DNA from 2 places in the Streptomyces sp. NPDC032126 genome. Region 2 is predicted to be linked to the other one. Evidence: riboswitches for the same ligand, from Rfam matches in the RefSeq annotation. Region 2 holds a riboswitch; the other holds the start of a gene.
The links. A riboswitch is a leader RNA that binds a small molecule or an ion and turns the genes downstream of it on or off. The one in region 2 is predicted to bind ZMP and ZTP.

Region 1 (3,383 bases), on a different contig from region 2:
GCTCCTCCGACCCCGACAAGCGCTGCGTCGACCGCGACAGCTACCGCGCGGGCCAGGGCTACAAGGTCGTCGCCGACAAGAACTGCCAGTCGTCCTCGTCGTCCTCCTCCCACTACACCTGGTACTACGGCGGCGGGAAGAGCGGCGGCTACGTCCACAGCGGCTCCTTCAGCAAGTCGTCGGGCAAGGGCTCGGGCTCCTCCGGAGGCGGCGGCGTGGACCGCGGCGGCTTCGGCGGCGGCAAGGGCAGCTCCGGCGGCTGAGCCGGAGGAGCACCCGCATGCGACGGCACACCCTCACCCCCCGCCCCGACTGGCAGCGCACCGTCGAGGAGCAGGGCCTCGTCTATCCGCTCACCCGTCACCTGGACGGCTCCCTGCGCCCGTACTGGGACGAGAGCGCCTACTACGTCTTCTCCCTCGACGAGGTCGAGGCGCTGGAGGAGACCGTCGAGGAACTGCACCGCATGTGCCTCGCGGCCGCCGACCACATCGTCACCGCCGGCCGTTTCGCCGACCTCGGCATCACCGACCCGCGCGTCGCCTCGGCGGTCGCGGAGTCCTGGCGCCGGCGCGCCGAACTGCCGTCCGTCTACGGCCGTTTCGACCTGCGCTACGACGGCACGGGCCCGGCGAAGATGCTGGAGTACAACGCGGACACCCCGACGTCGCTGGTGGAGGCGGCGTCGCCGCAGTGGTTCTGGATGGAGGAACGATTCCCCGGCGCCGACCAGTGGAACTCCCTCCACGAGCGCCTCATCGCCGCCTGGAAGAGGCAGGCCGCCCTCCTCCCGCCCGGCGGCCCCCTGTACTTCGCGCACTCCACCGCCGACGAACTCGGCGAGGACCTGATGACGGTCGCCTACCTCAAGGAGACCGCCGAGCAGGCCGGCCTGGACACCGAGTGGATCCCGATGGAGGACATCGGCTGGGACCACCTCTCCGGCCGCTTCGTCGACCACCAGCTCCGCTTCATCCGCGGCTGCTTCAAGCTCTACCCGTGGGAGTGGATGACCGAGGACCGCTTCGCCGACCACGTCCTCGGCACCCTCGACAACGGCGGCGGCACCGGCAGCACCCTGTGGATCGAGCCCGCCTGGAAGATGCTGCTCAGCAACAAGGCCCTGCTGGCGATCCTGTGGGAGCTGTACCCCAGCCACCCCAACCTCCTCCCCGCCTACCTCGACGGCCCTCGCGAGCTGGCCTCCCGTCAGGGCTACGTCGCCAAGCCCCTGCTCGGCCGCGAGGGCGCCGGCGTCACCCTCCACCCGCCGGGCGCCGAACCCGCCGACGGCGAGGCGATGCCGTCCGGCATCCGGGACGAGCCGTGCTGCTACCAGGAGCTGGCCCCGCTGCCCGCCTTCGACGGCAACCACGTCGTCCTGGGCGCGTGGGTCGTCGACGGCGAGTCGGCCGGGCTCGGCATCCGGGAGTCGGCGGGCCTGGTGACGGACGAGTACGCCCGCTTCGTCCCGCACGTGATCCTCTGACGGCCGTACGTGATCCCTTAACGGTCCCCTGTGATCCTTCAACGGCTCCCTGTGAGCCGTGAACGACCTCGTATGACCTTCGCTCGCATGGTGGACGTACCGCCTGCGGCCGGCGAACCGCCCGGTAGGCTGGCCGCGGGCCGTGACTGGCGCGCTGGGATGGGACGGACCATCGGGGAGCGGCCCGTGAGTGATCAGTGCCGTGCGCCTGGGCCGAACCGTGTACCCGTGACCGCTCCCCAGCACCACGCCACCGGAGGCCGACGACATGTCAGAGCAGCAGCCCCTCTCCACCGAGTCCACCGCCTTCCGCGCCGCCCTCGACGTGATCCGCGCCGTCGAGCCGCGCGTCGCCGACGCCATCGGCCAGGAGGTCCACGACCAGCGCGAGATGCTCAAGCTGATCGCCTCCGAGAACTACGCCTCCCCGGCGACCCTTCTCGCGATGGGCAACTGGTTCAGCGACAAGTACGCCGAGGGCACCGTCGGCCGCCGCTTCTACGCCGGCTGCCGCAACGTCGACACCGTCGAGTCCCTCGCCGCCGAGCACGCCCGTGAGCTCTTCGGCGCCCGGCACGCCTACGTCCAGCCGCACTCCGGCATCGACGCCAACCTCGTCGCCTTCTGGGCCGTCCTCGCCGACCGCGTCGAGGCCCCCTTCCTGGAGAAGACCGGCGCCCGCCAGGTCAACGACCTCACCGAGGCCGACTGGGCCGAGCTGCGCCAGGCCTTCGGCAACCAGCGCATGCTCGGCATGTCCCTGGACGCCGGCGGCCACCTCACCCACGGCTTCCGCCCGAACATCTCCGGCAAGATGTTCGACCAGCGCTCCTACGGCACCGACCCGGCGACCGGCCTCATCGACTACGACGCCCTGCGCGCCCAGGCCCGCGAGTTCAAGCCGCTGATCCTCGTCGCCGGCTACTCCGCGTACCCCCGTCTGGTGAACTTCCGGATCATGCGGGAGATCGCCGACGAGGTCGGCGCGACCCTCATGGTCGACATGGCGCACTTCGCCGGCCTGGTCGCGGGCAAGGTCCTCACCGGCGACTTCGACCCGGTCCCGCACGCCCAGATCGTCACCACGACCACCCACAAGTCCCTGCGCGGCCCGCGCGGCGGCATGGTCCTGTGCGACGACTCCCTCAAGGACCAGGTCGACCGCGGCTGCCCGATGGTCCTCGGCGGCCCGCTCCCGCACGTCATGGCCGCGAAGGCCGTCGCCCTGGCCGAGGCCAGGCAGCCCGCCTTCCGCGACTACGCCCAGCGCATCGTCGACAACTCCCAGGCGCTCGCCGAGGGCCTCATGCGCCGGGGCGCGACCCTGGTCACGGGCGGCACGGACAACCACCTCAACCTCATCGACGTCGCCACGTCCTACGGCCTCACCGGCCGCCAGGCCGAGGCCGCCCTCCTCGACTCGGGCATCGTCACCAACCGCAACGCGATCCCGGCCGACCCCAACGGCGCCTGGTACACCTCCGGCATCCGCGTCGGCACCCCGGCGCTCACCACGCGCGGCCTGGGCACGGCGGAGATGGACGAGGTGGCGGGCCTGATCGACCGCGTCCTGACGACGACGGAGGCGGGCACGACGAAGTCGGGCGCGGTGTCGAAGGCGGCCCACGTCCTGGACGAGAAGGTGAGCCAGGAGATCGCACAGAGGGCGACGGACCTGGTGGCGGCGTTCCCGCTGTACCCGGAAGTCGACCTGGGCTGAAGGCGCCCCTAGAGGGGCGCGGGGAACTGCGCGACCAGCCCACCGCGGGTCCGCAGTTCCCTACGCACAGAACCCCCCGAGCTCTCTGCGACAATGAGGGGTATGGCTTCTGACCGACCCCGCGTGCTCTCCGGCATCCAGCCCACCGCCGGCTCGTTCCACCTCGGCAACTAC
Region 2 (3,383 bases):
CGGCGGGCCCACGGCGGCGGATCAAGGTGCTGCCGAGGGTCAACCTCCCGCTGCCCGAGCAGCTGTTGACGGGCAGCCACTTGACGATGGGCGGGCGTCCGACGCCGTTCGGCATGGATCCCTCCCAGGCCGAGCCGCTGATCCGGGCGCTCGCCGACGGGGCGTACCCGGCTCTCGAACTCCACGGGGTCCACGCCCACCTGGCGAGCGGACTCCAGGCGGCCGACCAACTGGCCGTCGCGGAGCGGATCGTGGAGTGGGCCACGGCTCTCGGCGTGCCGCTCGCGGAGGTCACGGTGGGCGGCGGCATGGCCGTCGACTACGGGCACCCCGAGGAGCGCTTCGACTGGGCCGCGTACGGCAAGGGGCTGGCCCGCCTCACCGAGGGGCACCCGGGGCTGACCCTGCGCATCGAGCCGGGGCGGGCGCTGACGGCGTACTGCGGCTGGTACGTCACGGAGGTGCTGGACGTGAAGCGCGGGCACGGTGAGGAGTTCGCCGTCGTCCGGGGCGGCACCCACCATCTGCGGACACCGGCGGCCAAGGGGCACGACCAGCCCTGCGAGGTGCTTCCCGTGGAGTCCTGGCCGCATCCGTGGCCGAGGCCGGTCACGGAGGGTGACCGGGTCACGCTGGCCGGCCAGCTGTGCACCCCGAAGGACGTATTGGCGCGCCGGGTGCCCGCGCGCGGGCTGCGGGCCGGGGACCGGGTGGCGTTCCGGCTGGCCGGGGCGTACGCGTGGAACATCTCCCATCACGCGTTCCTGATGCACCCGCGACCGGGCTTCCACTTCCTCGACGGCGAGTGAAAGCTGCCTCGACGGCGGCTGACGGTTTCCTCCACGGCGGCTGATCGTTTCCTCCACGGCGACGGACAGCGCGAGGGGCCGCCCGATCGGTGCGGGCGGCCCCTGACGGAGGGTGCGGCATCAGCCCTGGACGGCGGGGAGCAGGCCGGTGACGGGGGCGACGAGGTCGGTGACCTGGTGCAGCTCGTTGAGCTTGTTCAGCTCGCTCACCTTGTTCAGCTCGGCCAGCTGGCGGGAGACCTTCGGCATGCCGGCCTGCTGCTCGGCGGGGATGTCGCTCGTGGCGAGCGAGTCGAGCGTGGTCATCGGGTTGAGCTGTCCCGCGTCCTGTGCGTCGGTCGCGCTCGCCATCGGTGCGGCGAGGCCGGTGACCCCGGCGGCGAGACAGGCGGCGGCGAGGAGGCGTCGAGTGGAGATCATGCCTGGCGCAACGCCGCGGGAGGGTCCCTGGACACGGCTGATGGCCCGCGCTCACCCGACAGGCGGATCCGTCCGGCTGCGCTTGCCGACCGGGGCGGTGCGGGGGAGCCTCTAAGTGAGGGTCTCGCGGCTCCCCTCTCCGCGCGGTCCGCGGCCCTCTCGGGAGGTCAGCATGGGAACCGCCACAAGCTTCGACACCGAAACCCTGCGCCGCGCTCTGGAGGGAAACACCGGCAACAATCTTCTGTCGCTCTACACGGATGACGCGGAGCTCCGCATCATCGACCACAACACCCAGCCGAGCCATCCGAAGGTGCTGCACGGCCGGACCGAGATCGCCCAGATGCTGGACGACGTCTACAGCCGCGACATGACGCACAAGATGGAACGGTGCGTCATCCAGGGCGACAACGCCGCCTACAGCGAGTCCTGCGAGTACGCGGACGGCGTGCGGGTCCTCTCCGAGTCGATGATCACACTACGTGACGGCAAGATCGCCGAACAGATCATGATCCAGGCATGGGACGAGTAGGAGCACCGGCCCCCCACGGCCCGGACCGGCCCCCGGCCGCACCGGGCCGTGCGCCTGCGGTTATGGTGTTCCCGGGCCGTGACTGGCGCTGAGGTGGAGCACCACCGGGGAGCGGTTCCGACGACATGACATGCCGTGCGCCTGGGCGAGACCGACCGATCAGCCCAGGAGTGGATCATGTCGCAAGCCAGGATCATGGACGGCACCGCGCTCGCCCGCCGCATCGTCGAGGAGACCGCGAAGAAGGCGGCCGATCTGACCGCACGCACCGGTACGACACCCTGTCTGGCGACGGTGCTGGTGGGTGAGGACCCCGCCTCCGTCACCTACGTCCGGATGAAGCAGAACCGCTGCCGCAAGGCCGGCATCGGCTCACGGCACGTGGAGCTGCCCGCCGCCACCACGACCGAGGAGCTGGTCGACACGCTGCGCGCGCTGTCCGCCGACCCGACCGTGCACGGCATCCTGCTCCAGCACCCGATGGGCGCGCACATCGACGAGCGGGCCGCGTTCGAGGCGATCGCCCCGGAGAAGGACGTCGACGGCGTCACGTTCGCGTCGTTCGCGACGATGAGCTTCGGCCTGCCGGGCTTCGTCTCCTGTACACCGGGCGGCATCATGCGGCTGCTCGACGAATACGGCGTGGACCCGGCCGGCAAGCGCGCGGTGGTCGTGGGCCGCAGCGCCATCCTGGGCAAGCCGGCCGGCATGCTGCTGCTCGCCCGGGACGCCACGGTGACGTACTGCCACTCGCGTACGAGCGATCTGTCGGCGGCGGTGCGGGAGGCGGACATCGTGGTCGCCGCGGTCGGCCGGCCCCGGCTGATCAAGGGGCAGGACATCAAGCCGGGCGCGGTCGTGATCGACGCCGGCTACAACGCGGGCAACGTCGGTGATGTCGACTTCGACTCGGCGGTCGAGCGGGCCTCCCTCATCACACCGGTGCCGGGCGGCGTCGGCCCGATGACCATCGCCACGCTGCTGGAACAGACCGTGACCGCCGCCGCCCGCCAGCTGGGCGTCTAGAAACCGGCTCACGCGACGGTCCATTTCTGGTTGGCCTGGGCGTTGCACGTCCACAGCACCATCGGGGTGCCACCCGGAACCCGGTGCCGCGCGACCATAATGTGCGCTGTGCGAGTCGCGATCATGACGGCCGGATCCCGGGGCGATGTGGCCCCCTTCACCGGGCTGGGCCATGGCCTGGTCAGCGCGGGCCACGAGGTCACCCTGGTGACCCACGGCCGCTTCGAACCCCTGGTGGCCGGCTCGGGCGTGGCCTTCCATCCCCTGCCGGTCGATCCACGAGCGGAGCTGGAAGGCCCGCGCGGTCGCGCACTGCACCGCAGCGGGTCCGGCGCGGGCAAGATGGTGCGGGTGGTCGCGATGGCCCGGGAGCTGGTCGGGCGGATGACCGACGACCTGGTGACCGCCGCCCGCGCCAGCGACCTGCTGCTGCTGTCCGCCTCCCTGGCGCCCCTCGGCCACGCCGTCGCCGCGGGACTGGACCTGCCGAGCCTCGAACTGCACCTTCAACCCATCGCTCCCACCAGGGAGTTCGCCCCGCCGATGCTCGGCGGCGGCTCCTACGGCGCCCTCGCCAACCGGCTCGCGGGGCGGAG

Region 1: another riboswitch for ZMP and ZTP. It lies ahead of ACZ5NW_RS24065 (glycine hydroxymethyltransferase); the one in region 2 lies ahead of ACZ5NW_RS20445 (bifunctional 5,10-methylenetetrahydrofolate dehydrogenase/5,10-methenyltetrahydrofolate cyclohydrolase).

The regions. Positions count from the first base shown of each region.
Region 1 is NZ_JBVIMA010000006.1:366,895-370,277, forward strand. Features, by position in the region: gene ACZ5NW_RS24055 (hypothetical protein) at 1-263, shown strand, start outside; gene ACZ5NW_RS24060 (glutathionylspermidine synthase family protein) at 281-1,489, shown strand; ZMP/ZTP riboswitch at 1,622-1,710, shown strand; gene ACZ5NW_RS24065 (glycine hydroxymethyltransferase) at 1,758-3,209, shown strand; gene trpS (tryptophan--tRNA ligase) at 3,312-3,383, shown strand, end outside.
Region 2 is NZ_JBVIMA010000005.1:211,800-215,182, forward strand. Features, by position in the region: gene ACZ5NW_RS20430 (type III PLP-dependent enzyme) at 1-809, shown strand, start outside; gene ACZ5NW_RS20435 (hypothetical protein) at 930-1,229, opposite strand; gene ACZ5NW_RS20440 (nuclear transport factor 2 family protein) at 1,402-1,761, shown strand; ZMP/ZTP riboswitch at 1,830-1,915, shown strand; gene ACZ5NW_RS20445 (bifunctional 5,10-methylenetetrahydrofolate dehydrogenase/5,10-methenyltetrahydrofolate cyclohydrolase) at 1,939-2,787, shown strand; gene ACZ5NW_RS20450 (glycosyltransferase) at 2,911-3,383, shown strand, end outside.